DNA from 2 places in the Streptomyces rubradiris genome. Region 1 is predicted to be linked to the other one. Evidence: riboswitches for the same ligand, from Rfam matches in the RefSeq annotation. Region 1 holds a riboswitch; the other holds the start of a gene.
What was found. A riboswitch is a leader RNA that binds a small molecule or an ion and turns the genes downstream of it on or off. The one in region 1 is predicted to bind S-adenosylmethionine.
Positions count from the first base shown of each region.

Region 2: another riboswitch for S-adenosylmethionine. It lies ahead of Srubr_RS08350 (aminotransferase class V-fold PLP-dependent enzyme); the one in region 1 lies ahead of thrC (threonine synthase).

Region 1 covers NZ_BNEA01000015.1:4,530,604-4,536,489, forward strand. Annotated here, with positions in the region: gene otsB (trehalose-phosphatase) at 1-557, shown strand, start outside; gene Srubr_RS33420 (alpha,alpha-trehalose-phosphate synthase (UDP-forming)) at 545-1,984, opposite strand; gene Srubr_RS33425 (glucosyl-3-phosphoglycerate synthase) at 2,059-3,003, opposite strand; SAM riboswitch class I at 3,161-3,306, shown strand; gene thrC (threonine synthase) at 3,325-4,608, shown strand; gene Srubr_RS33435 (MoaD/ThiS family protein) at 4,605-4,880, shown strand; gene Srubr_RS33440 (cold-shock protein) at 5,313-5,516, shown strand; gene groL (chaperonin GroEL) at 5,825-5,886, shown strand, end outside.
Region 2 covers NZ_BNEA01000001.1:1,797,851-1,803,736, forward strand. Annotated here, with positions in the region: gene Srubr_RS08330 (NYN domain-containing protein) at 1-1,143, opposite strand, end outside; gene Srubr_RS08335 (hypothetical protein) at 1,191-1,430, opposite strand; gene Srubr_RS08340 (rhomboid family intramembrane serine protease) at 1,584-2,366, shown strand; gene Srubr_RS08345 (Lrp/AsnC family transcriptional regulator) at 2,363-2,644, shown strand; gene Srubr_RS08350 (aminotransferase class V-fold PLP-dependent enzyme) at 2,830-4,191, opposite strand; SAM riboswitch class IV at 4,339-4,455, opposite strand; gene trpD (anthranilate phosphoribosyltransferase) at 4,537-5,601, opposite strand; gene qcrB (cytochrome bc1 complex cytochrome b subunit) at 5,724-5,886, opposite strand, start outside.

The DNA of each region.
Region 1 (5,886 bases):
TCACCGTCCTCGGCCACTACGGCGCCGAACGCTGGGACGCGGCCACCGGCACCGTCACCGCACCGCCCCCGCACCCCGGCGTGGCCGCCGCCCGCGCCGAACTGCCCCGCCTGCTGGAGCGGGCCGCCGGCGAGGGCGTCTGGACCGAGGAGAAGGGCCGGGCGCTCGCGGTGCACACCCGCCGGGCCGCCGACCCGCAGGGCGCCTTCGAGTCGCTGCGCGCCCCCCTCGCCGACCTCGCCGCCCGGCACGGGCTGATCGTCGAGCCCGGCCGCCTGGTGCTGGAGCTGCGCCCGCCCGGCATGGACAAGGGCGTGGCCCTCCTCGACCACGCCCGTGCCGTCGGCGCCGGCTGCGTCGTCTACGCCGGCGACGACCTCGGCGACCTGCCCGCCTTCGCCGCGGTCGACACCCTCCGCGCCGACGGCGTCCCCGGCCTGCTGGTGTGCAGCGGCAGCACGGAGGTCACCGAACTGGCGAAGCGGGCCGACCTGGTGGTGGACGGCCCGGAGGGGGTCGTGGGACTGCTGCGGGCGCTCGCCGCTCAGCTCGGCTGAGCGGTCAGGGCCTGAAGCTGGTCCAGGAACCAGCGGGCGGGCGGCAGCGCGGTCGCGGCGGCGGCCAGCCGCTTGGAGCGGGCCGCCCGCTCCTCCGCCGGCAGGGTCAGCGCCTCGTGCAGCGCCCGCGCCGTGCCCGTGATGTCGTACGGGTTCACCGTGAACGCGTCCTCGCCCAGCTCCTCGTGCGCCCCCGCCTCCCGGGACAGCACCAGCGCGCAGCCCTCGTCGGAGACCACCGGGATCTCCTTGGCGACCAGGTTCATGCCGTCCCGGATGGGGTTCACCAGCGCCACGTCGGCCATCCGGTAGGCGGCCAGGGAGCGCGCGAAGTCGTCCTTCACGTGCAGCACCACCGGCGTCCAGCCCGGCGTGCCGTACCGCTCGTTGATCCGGTCCGCCACCCGCCGCACCTCGGCGGTGTAGTCGCGGTACACGGCCAGGTCCTGGCGGGAGGGGTAGGCGAACGCCACGTGGACGACCTTCTCCCGCCACTCGGGACGGTCGGTGAGCAACTGCTCGTACGCCAGCAGCCCGCGCACGATGTTCTTGGACAGCTCGGTGCGGTCCACCCGGACGATCGTGCGGCGGCCCTCGCCGATCTCCTCGCGCAGCGCCGCCATCCGCTCGGCCACGTCCGCCCGGTGCGCCCGCTCGCGCAGGAAGTCCCCGTCCGCGCCCAGCCCGTGCACCCCGATCTCGGTGCCGGAGGGGATGCCGGGCCCCAGCACCTCATGGCAGCAGGCGGTGAAGGCGTCCGCCCAGCGCCGGGTCAGGAACCCCGCCCGGTCCGCGCCCAGGACGCCGCCGAGCAGCTCGGCCGCGATGTCGTCGGGCAGCAGCCGGAAGTAGTCCGGCGGGGCCCACGGGGTGTGCGAGAAGTGGCCGATGCGCAGGTCCGGCCGCAGCCGGCGGAGCATCCGGGGAGCCAGCGCCAGGTGGTAGTCCTGGATCAGCACCGCCGCGCCCTCGGCCGCCTCCTCGGCCAGCGCCTCGGCGAACGCCTGGTTGTAGGTCTGGTACGACGCCCACTGGCGACGGAAGTCCGCGTCGAACACCGGTTCCAACGGGGTCTGGTACAGCAGGTGGTGGACGAACCAGAGCACCGAGTTGGCGATGCCGTTGTACGCCTCGGCGTGCACGGACGCGTCGATGTCGAGCATCCGCACCCGCTGCCCGCCGGTCTCCTCCACCGGCAGCAGCCCGCCGTCGGCGCGCCGCACCGCCGCCCGGTCGCCGTCGCCCAGCGCGGCGCACACCCACACCGAGTCCGCGTCCGACCCGATGGCGGACAGCCCCGAGACCAGCCCGCCGCCGCCCCGCCGGGCGTCGAGCGAGCCGTCCTCGCGTACCTGATAGGAGACCGGGCCGCGGTTGGAGGCGACCAGAACCCGAGCTTTGCCGACAGCAGTGCGCGTGGAAGCCATACGCCTCAACCTAGCCCGGCCCGTAAACCCTCAAACGTGCGATCCACCTGCGAAGCAGGCCGTGTACCGACCGTTCACGCCACCTTCCGCTCCGCGTACTCCGCGATCTCCACCATGGGCGGGCGCTCCTCGGTGTCCACCGAGTAGGTACGCGGCTCGAAGCCGTCCTCGCCCCGCTCGAACTGGGTCAGCGCGGGCCGCACCAGATGGCCCCGGGCCAGCCGGAGCTGGGCCGTGCGGTAGATCGCGGCGGCCATCCGGCCGAGGGCCTGACCGTCCTGGTGCCGGTGCTTGCGCACCCCCACGTCGACCTGGGCCAGCGCGTCCAGGCCCACCAGGTGTAGCGCGTCCACCAGCATGCCCAGCTCCACGCCGTAGCCCACCGGGAACGGCAGCTGCTCCAGCAGCGAGCGGCGGGCCGCGTACTCGCCGCCCAGCGGCTGCACGAAACCGGCCAGCTGCGGCCAGTGCATGTTCAGCAGCGGCCGGGCCATCAGCTCGGTGACCCGCCCGCCCTGCCCGGCGGAGCCCGCGAGCGGACGGTCGTACATCGCCTTGACCAGGTCCACGTCCGCCTCGGTGAGCAGCGGCCCGACGATGCCGAGCACGAAGTCGGAGGAGAACTCCCGCAGGTCCGCGTCGATGAAGCAGACGATGTCCCCGCCGGTCACCAGCAGCGAGCGCCACAGCACCTCGCCCTTGCCGGGGACGGCCGGGATGCGGGGCAGGATCTCGTCGCGGTGGACGACCCGGGCGCCGGCCCGCGCGGCGACCTCGGAGGTGCGATCGGTGGAGCCGGAGTCGACGACCACGACCTCGTCGACGAGCGGGATCTGCTCCACGAGGTCGCGGCGGATGACGGTGACGATGTCACCGACCGTCTCCTCCTCGTTGAGGGCGGGCAGTACGACGCTGATCGTCTGGCCCGTGCGCTGCTTGGCGGCCAGCACCTGGTGCGGCGGGCGGTCGGCCACGGACCAGGAGCGGCGGCCCAGCCAGCGCTCGACTTCTTCCAGCACGGTCGGCGGCTCCTCACTGTCACCACCACACGTCGCCGTGTGATGCATCTCGCGGTTCGGACGACTATCTCAACTGTCCTGGCCTTCGGTTACAGTCTTGAACAACGCCGATGACCATCGCATGTCGGGGGGTCAAGCGGCGTTGACAACCACATACAGCTCATCCAGAGGGGCAGAGGGACACGGCCCGATGAAGCCCCGGCAACCCTCCAGCCGATTCTCGTCTTCTTCCGAGCGAGGCTCCCGGCTAGGGAAGGTGCCAAATCCGTCTCACGGCGAGATGCGTCGTGAGGAAGATGAGGAGAAAGGGCCTCGCCTCACATGGCTGTGCAGACAGTTGCAACCTCCAGCGACTCCACCGTGGACCTCGGTCCCGCAGCGGCCCTCAGCTGTCGCGAATGCGGCCACCGGGTGCCCCTCGGACCGGTCTTCGCCTGCGAGGAGTGCTTCGGCCCGCTGGAGATCGCCTACGACTTCTCCGCCTACGACACCGAGGAACTGCGCCGGCGCATCGAGGCCGGCCCCGCCAGCATCTGGCGCTACGCCCCACTGCTGCCGGTCCCGGCCGACGTCGCCGAAAAGCCCAATCTCAACCCCGGCTGGACCAAACTCGTCAAGGCCGACAACCTCGCCCGCGAACTGGGCGTGACCGGCGGCCTGTACGTCAAGGACGACTCCGGCAACCCGACCCACTCCTTCAAGGACCGGGTCGTCGCCCAGGCCCTGGAGGCCGCCCGCGCCTTCGGCTTCACCACCCTGTCCTGCTCCTCCACCGGCAACCTCGCCGGAGCCGTCGGCGCCGCCGCCGCCCGGGCCGGCTTCCGCTCCTGCGTGTTCATCCCGCACGACCTGGAGCAGGGCAAGATCGTCATGGCCGCGGTCTACGGCGGTGAACTCGTCGGCATCGAGGGCAACTACGACGACGTGAACCGCTTCTGCTCCGAGCTGATCGGCGACCCGTCCGGCGAGGGCTGGGGCTTCGTCAACGTCAACCTGCGGCCGTACTACGCCGAGGGCTCCAAGACGCTGGCGTACGAGATCTGCGAGCAGCTCGGCTGGCGGCTGCCCGACCAGATCGTGATCCCGATCGCCTCCGGCTCCCAGCTCACGAAGATCGACAAGGGTCTCCAGGAGCTGATCAAGCTCGGGCTGGTCGAGGACCGGCCGTACAAGATCTTCGGCGCCCAGGCCGAGGGCTGCTCCCCGGTCTCCACCGCCTTCAAGGCCGGCCACGACGTCGTACGGCCGCAGAAGCCGGACACCATCGCCAAGTCCCTGGCGATCGGCAACCCGGCCGACGGCCCCTACGTCCTGGACGTGGCCCGCCGCACCGGCGGTGCCGTGGAGGACGTCACGGACGCGCAGATCGTCGACGCCATCCGGCTGCTGGCGCGCACCGAGGGCATCTTCGCGGAGACGGCGGGCGGCGTGACCGTCGGCGTGACCCGCAAGCTGCTCCAGGAGGGCGTGCTGGACCCGGCCAAGACCACGGTCGTCCTCAACACCGGTGACGGCCTGAAGACCCTGGACGCGGTCGCCGGGACCGGCCTGACCGCCACCATCCGCCCGACCCTGGACTCCTTCCGAGAGGCTGGCCTCGCATGAGCGTGACCGTTCGCATCCCCACCATCCTGCGTACCTACACCGGCGGCCGGGCCGAGGTCCCGGCCGAGGGCGGCACGCTCGGCGAGGTCATCGCGGACCTGGAGAAGAACCACACGGGGATCGCCGCCCGCGTCCTGGACGACCAGGGCAAGCTGCGCCGGTTCGTCAACGTGTACGTCAACGACGACGACGTGCGCTTCGAGCAGGGCCTGGACACGGCGACCCCCGACGGCGCCGGTATCTCGATCATCCCCGCGGTCGCCGGCGGCTGACCATGCACCGACGGTGAGGCCGGTCACCGACCGTCCACTCGATTGCCCCCTCCGTGAGAGAAACGGAGGGGGCAATTCTGCGTGATTGAACGCGGTAGAGTTGGGGAACACGGTCGCGGCCGGGTGGCCGCGAGCCCTGCGATCATGCCGTGCGCCCGATGAGAAACAGCCAAGTTGTGCGGGTTCCGCGCGGCTTTTGTGGCTTTTATGGGGCCCGACTTGCCCTGAATTCTGGCGAATTCTCGCCATATTCCAGATCTCCGACGTCCAGAATTCTCGTCCGATTGACCTGTTGCAGACGGCAGTTGGACAGATACATTCGGCCGCGGTCGACGCGTTCCGGCGCACGCCCCCGACCAGTTGGGGGGTGAGGTCTGACCCGGGTCCGCGAAGTGTGGATCTGTGCAAGGGCCAGTAATAGGGGAGTTAGGCATGGCTCAGGGCACCGTCAAGTGGTTCAACGCGGAGAAGGGGTACGGCTTCATCGCGGTCGACGGTGGTGCGGACGTCTTCGTCCACTACAGCGCGATTCAGATGGACGGCTACCGCACCCTGGAAGAGGGCCAGCGGGTCGAGTTCGAGATCTCGCAGGGCCAGAAGGGTCCGCAGGCCGACATGGTTCGCGTCACCGCCTGAATGTTTCGTGTGAAGGGCCCGCACCTCGCAGAGGGTGCGGGCCCTTCGCCGTGCCGCAGCCGGGTCCCGGTTCCGGCGTTCGCGGGCGGCTGACGGGCACCTCTCCACCCGGCCGGGCGCTTGCACTCGACCATGCCGAGTGCTAATCATTGCGTTAGCACTCTGAAGGTGAGAGTGACAGTGAAGGACCGGGTCGGTGAGGCCCGCGGGCCGGGTGGGGCAAGGAACCACGAGGCCGGCGAGCCGTCCGTCGCGGGCGCGGGCGCGGTCCGAAGGAATCACCCCCAGTCCTGGAGGGACCACTTCACATGGCCAAGATCATCGCGTTCGACGAGGAGGCGCGGCGCGGCCTCGAGCGCGGCATGAACCA
Region 2 (5,886 bases), on a different contig from region 1:
CAGGACCGGCGCGGCCAGTTCGGCACCGTCGAAGACACAGGTGACCTCGGCCCCCGTCTGCGCGGCGAGCGCCGAGAGCTGGCCCAGCAGCCTGAGCCGCTGCTTCTCCAGCGGCATCTGCGGATAGCCGGTCTTGGTCACGTTGTAGCCGTCGACGACCAGGTGCGCCTGCGGCAGCGCCAGCAACTGGTCGAGAATGGCCGGGTCGTTCTCCGACAGGGCGCGCGCCGCGATGTCCTTCGGGGTCATCCGGCCCGGCTCCACCGCGTCGACCGTCTCGGCCGGGCGCACCGACACCGGCGGCAGGGCGAGTTCGCGCCTGAGTCCCTGGGTCGCGTCCAGCAGGGTGTCCAGCAGCAGCCGTACCCGCATGTCCTCCACGCTGCGGCCCTCCCGGGCCGCCCGGCGGGTGGCCTCCAGCGCCGCCTCGGCCTCGCCGAGGCGGGCCTTGAGCCGCCGGGACTCGCTCTCCGCGGCCGACACCCGCGCGTGCGCCTCGGCACGTACGGCGTCGATCTCGCCGTGCGCCTTGCGCAGCGCGGCCTCGCCCCGCTTGACGTCGCTGAGCGCGGCGCGCAGCTTGCGGTGCAGCGACTCCGCTTCCTTCCGCGCCGACTCCAGCTCCGTACGCAGCCGTTCGGTCTCGGTCCGGGTGTGCTCGCGGGCCTGCGCCAGCTCCGCGCGCAGCCGCTCCAGCTCGGCCCGGCTCTCCTCGCCGGCCCGCTCGGCGTCCGCGCGCTGGGCCTCCTCGCCGGCCGCGGTGACCAGCTTCACCCAGCCCGCCGGGCGCAGCACGTAGGCCGCGGCCGCCACGTCGAGCGGGTCGGCGGCCGGGGGCGGGGAGCCGGCGTCGAGGGCCCCGGCGAGTTCCGGCTGCGCCTCCCGGAACCGCTCGCCGATCCGCTGCCGGAACAGCGCGTCCGTCTCCAGCGCCGCCGCCATCGCGTTCCCGGCGAACTTCGCCCGGCGGTTCGGGGCGAACCTGGCGTACTGCCTGAGCTGGGCGGGCAGTTCCGACAGGGTCAGCCCGCCGAAGCCGTCCGACACGATCTGTACGACCCGCCGGCGCACGCCGTCGGGCAGCGGACGGTCAAGCACCTCAGCGGTGCCGTCGCCCGGCCCCCCGCCTGCGGTCTCCACCATCCGTCACACACCCCAATACGAAAATGTCTCTCCGGGGGCCGCTCCGCTCAGGAGCCGGCGCCCGGCCTGTCCACGAGTTCCACCTGGTCCACCGCGTTGCACCAGCGGCAGCGCACCGACTCGATGGTCTCACTGACCACCTCGCGCTCCTCCACCGTCGGCTCACCGGCCAGGTCCAGGTGCGTGAACTCGACGACCTTCGACGAGCGGGTCACGTCGAAACGGGTGAGGTTGCCGCAGAGGGTGCAGCGCCACCGGGTCGTGGCAGTCGGCAGGGGAACCGTCATCGCGCTGGTCCGCTTCCTTCTCGTGTCGGTCCGCGCCGCTCCCCGACGCGTGTGGCTCGTAACCCTACGGCCTGGCGGGCGCCCGCCGCCTGTCCCTTCCGTGCGGCGAGGCGGTCTGTCAGCTTGCGTCCCGTTACGTCATGCTCTGTAGTCATGATCAGCTCCAGGAGCACGGCGGCCGGCAGGACCCTCAGAGCGGTCCGGGACACCCCGGCGCCGGTGACATACGGCCTCATCGCCCTGTGCTGTGTGCTCTTCGCCCTCGGCCCGGCCTCCGGGCTGGTCCCGGGGTACGGCACCGGGGACGCGCTGCTCGCCGCGCAGCGGGCGTACTTCCGGCGCTGGGGGGTGGTCCCGGCCGAGCTGTTCGACGGGCCGGCCGGGGCCGCGCTCACCCCGGCCACCGCGCTGTTCGTGCACGGCAGCTGGGTGCACCTGCTCGGCAACATGCTCTTCCTCTTCGTCTTCGGAGCGATGACCGAGGAACGGATGGGCCGGGTGGAGTTCGCCCTCTTCTACGTCGGCTGCGGCTGCGGCGCCCTGCTCGGCTACGCGGTGGCCAACGCCGCCTCCGGAGAGTCGCTGGTCGGCGCCTCCGGTGCGGTCTCGGCGGTCCTCGGAGCCTTCCTGTACCTGTTCCCCCGTGCGCGGGTGACCAGTCTGCTGCCGTTCCTGTTCTTCCTGCCGCTGCGCTTCCCGGCCTGGGTCGTGCTGCCCTGCTGGGCGGCCCTGCAGTGGCTGGCGGCCGAGCGCGCGCCCGACGGGCCCGGGGTGGCCTACCTCGCCCACCTGGTGGGTTTCGGCCTGGGCTTCGGCTACGCGTGGGTGCGCTACGGCAGGAGGAAGGGCGCGAAGGGCACAGCGGCGGGTGACGGGCGGGCGACTAGAGTGAAGGACGCACCGGCTCCGGTCACCGAGGGAGAGAGACAACCGTGATCACCGCGATCGTCCTGATCAAGACCAGCGTGGACCGGATCCCCGAGATCGCCGAACGGATCGCCGCGCTGGAGAACGTGAGCGAGGTCTTCTCGGTCACCGGCACCTACGACCTGATCGCCATGGTCCGGGTCGCCCGGCACGAGGACCTCGCCGAGGTCATCCCCGGCCGCATCAGCAAGATCCCCGGCGTGCAGGGCACGGACACGCACGTCGCGTTCCGCACCTACTCCCAGCACGACCTGGAAGCCGCGTTCGCGATCGGCCTGGACAGCTAGACCGGCGCCGCACCGCCGCACCGCCGCACCGCCACCGCCGGTGCCGCCGCGGCAGGCCGCGGGCCCGGGAGCCGTCGGCGGCCCGGCCCGCGAACAGGGTGGTGCCCACGAGGGCGACGGCCCGCGTGTCCGTGCCCGCGGGCATCCGCCGCGTCCTACGCGCCCGCCCGGCCGCCGGGCGCCGCTCACACCGCCGGTACGCAGCGGCCCTCCTCCGTGCGGTACTGCCACTTCGCGCCGTCCCGGACCAGTTCCCTGACGGCGTTCACGAAGCGGTCCACGTGCTCGTCGGGGGTGCCCGCGCCGAAGCTGACGCGGATGGCGTTGAGGGACTTCTCGCCGGGGGCCGCCTCGGGGGCGCCGCACTCGCCCTGGGTCTGCGGGTCGCTGCCGAGCAGGGTGCGCACCAGCGGGTGGGCGCAGAAGAGGCCGTCGCGGACGCCGATGCCGTACTCGGCGGAGAGCGCGGCGGCGAAGTGGGAGCTGTTCCAGCCGTCGACGACGAAGGAGAGGACGCCGACGCGCGGGGCGTCGTCGCCGAACAGGGACAGCACGCGCACCTCGGGCACCTCGGCCAGGCCCGCGCGGACCTTGGCGATCAGGTGCTGTTCACGGGCGACCAGGGTGTCCCAGCCGGCCTCGGTGAGGGCCTTGCAGGCGGCGGCGATGGCGTAGGCGCCGATGACGTTCGGGGAGCCGGCCTCGTGGCGGGCCGCGGTCTCGTGCCACTCGACGGCCACCCCGCCGTCCTCGCGCCGGGTCACCCGGCGGCTGGCGCCGCCGCCCGCGAGGTAGGGCTCGGCCGCCTGGAGCCAGTCGGCGCGGCCGGCCAGCACACCGGAGCCGAAGGGGGCGTACAGCTTGTGGCCGGAGAAGGCGATCCAGTCGACGTCGAGGTCGGTGACGGACACCGGGTGGTGCGGAGCGAGCTGGGCGGCGTCCAGGACGATCCGGGCGCCGTGGGCGTGCGCGGCGGCGGCCAGTTCGCGCACCGGCCACAGCTCGCCGGTGACGTTGGAGGCGCCGGTGACACAGACCAGGGCGGGGCCGTACGGGTCGCGGTCGGCCAGGGCCCGCTCCAGGATCTCGACGGCCTGGCCGGGGGTGCGCGGGGCGTCGAGGTAGGTGACGTGCGCGTGCTGCCAGGGCAGCAGGGAGGCGTGGTGCTCGGTCTCGAACACGAAGACCTGGCAGCCGGCCGGGATCGCCCGGGCCAGCAGGTTCAGGGAGTCGGTGGTCGAGCGGGTGAAGACGACCTGGTCGCCGGCCCGGCAGCCGAGGAACTCCGCGACCGTCCTGCGGGCGTTCTCGAACAGGTCGGTGGAGAGCTGGGAGAGGTAGCCGGCCCCGCGGTGGACGCTGCCGTAGTACGGGGCGTAGGCGGCGACGTCGTCCCAGACGCGCTGGAGGGCGGGGGCGCTGGCCGCGTAGTCGAGGGCCGCGTAGGTGACCTCCCCGCCGGTGACCAGCGGGACGGTGACATCCCGCCCCAGAACGGGCAGAGGGGTGCAAAGCGACTGGTCGGCGGCAGCGGTGGAGACGGACATGGCGGACTCCCGTGACGGAATACGAGGAAAGCTGAAGGAAAGCGAGAGAAAAGGGAAAGGGTGTGCGGAGGCGGGGCTCTGCGGCCCTAACGCATTCGCTTGCTCACGGAAGACTCCTCGACGACCAGGATCCCTGGTGGCACGAGGGATCCGCGCTTGCCGTGGACCTTGCTGTCCACGGCCTGGTCTTCACCCGGGGCACCCCGCCACGGACGGAGGGTTGCCGGACAGTCGGCCGGGGCCTCATGACTGTCACTCATGACCTGGTAGAGGAACGTACGTGAAGTGATCGCCGTCCCGCAACCCGGTGTCCGGATCGCGGGACGGCCCGCCCTGCCGGGCCGGTCAGGCGTTGCTGGCGGCCACCCAGCGCTCCAGCGCCCGCCGGGCCGCCCCGGAGTCGATGGACTCGGCGGCCTTCGCGAGCCCCGCGCGGATCTGGTCGGCGAGCGGCTCGTCCGTCGGGTCCAGCGCCACCAGCGCCGCCGCCGCGTTCAGCTCCACGGCGTCCCGTACGGCACCCCGCTCGCCGTCCAGCAGCCTGCGGGCGACCTCCGCGTTGTGGGCCGGGTCGCCGCCGCGCAGGGCCTCCACCGGGACCAGGTCGATGCCGACGTCCCGGGGGTCGAAGGACTCCTCGGTGACCTTGCCGTCGCGCACCACCCACACCCGGGAGGTGGCGGTCGTGGTCAGTTCGTCCAGCCCGTCGTCACCGCGGAAGACCAGCGAGGAGTTGCCGCGTTCGGCGAGCACGCCCGCGACGATCGGCGCCTCGCGGGCGACGGCCACGCCGATCGCCTGGGCCCTCACCTGCGCCGGGTTGGTCAGCGGGCCGAGCAGGTTGAACACCGTCCGGATGCCCAACTGGCCGCGCGCGGCGCCGACGTGGCGCAGCGCGGGGTGGAACTTCACGGCGAAGCAGAAGGTGATGCCGGCCTCCTCCGCGACCTCGGCCACCCGGCGGGGCGTCAGGTCGAGGTTGACCCCGAGCTTCTCCAGCACGTCGGAGGAGCCGGATGCCGAGGACGCGGCCCGGTTGCCGTGCTTGACGACCTTCGCGCCCGTGCCGGCGACGACGAGCGAGGCCATCGTGGAGATGTTCACCGTCTTGGCCCCGTCGCCACCGGTGCCGACGATGTCGACGGTGCGGCCGGGCACCTCGATCACGTTCGCGTGCCGGTACATGGCGCGGACCAGGCCGGTGATCTCCTGGACCGTCTGTCCCTTCGCCCGCAGGGCCACCGCGAACCCGGCGATCTGCGCGTCGGTCGCCTCGCCGCGCATGATCTTGTCCATCGCCCAGGCGGTGTCGTCCGCGGCGAGGTCCCGGCCCTCCAGCAGGCCGTTCAGCAGGGCGGGCCAGGAGCGGCCCGCCGCGGTGTCGCCTCCAGCGGGGGTCACAGCGCTCATCAGCCGCTCCTTGTCCAAGATGCCTGCTCGTCGTACACCACCCTATCCAGCCGCAGGCGCGCCGAGGGGCCCCGTCCGGGTCGCGGACGGGGCCCCTCGGCGCGCCGGGGACCGGCCGGGGATCAGTGGTGGCCGTGGCCGCTCGCGATCTCCTTGTACTCGTCGACGGTCGGCTTGGGGATCTGGCTGTCCTCGCCGTAGTAGGCGTGGGACAGCTTCACGCGCAGCTTCTCCGAGGCCGGGACCTTGCGCTCGACGCCGTTCTCGTCGACCGTCGGGCCGATC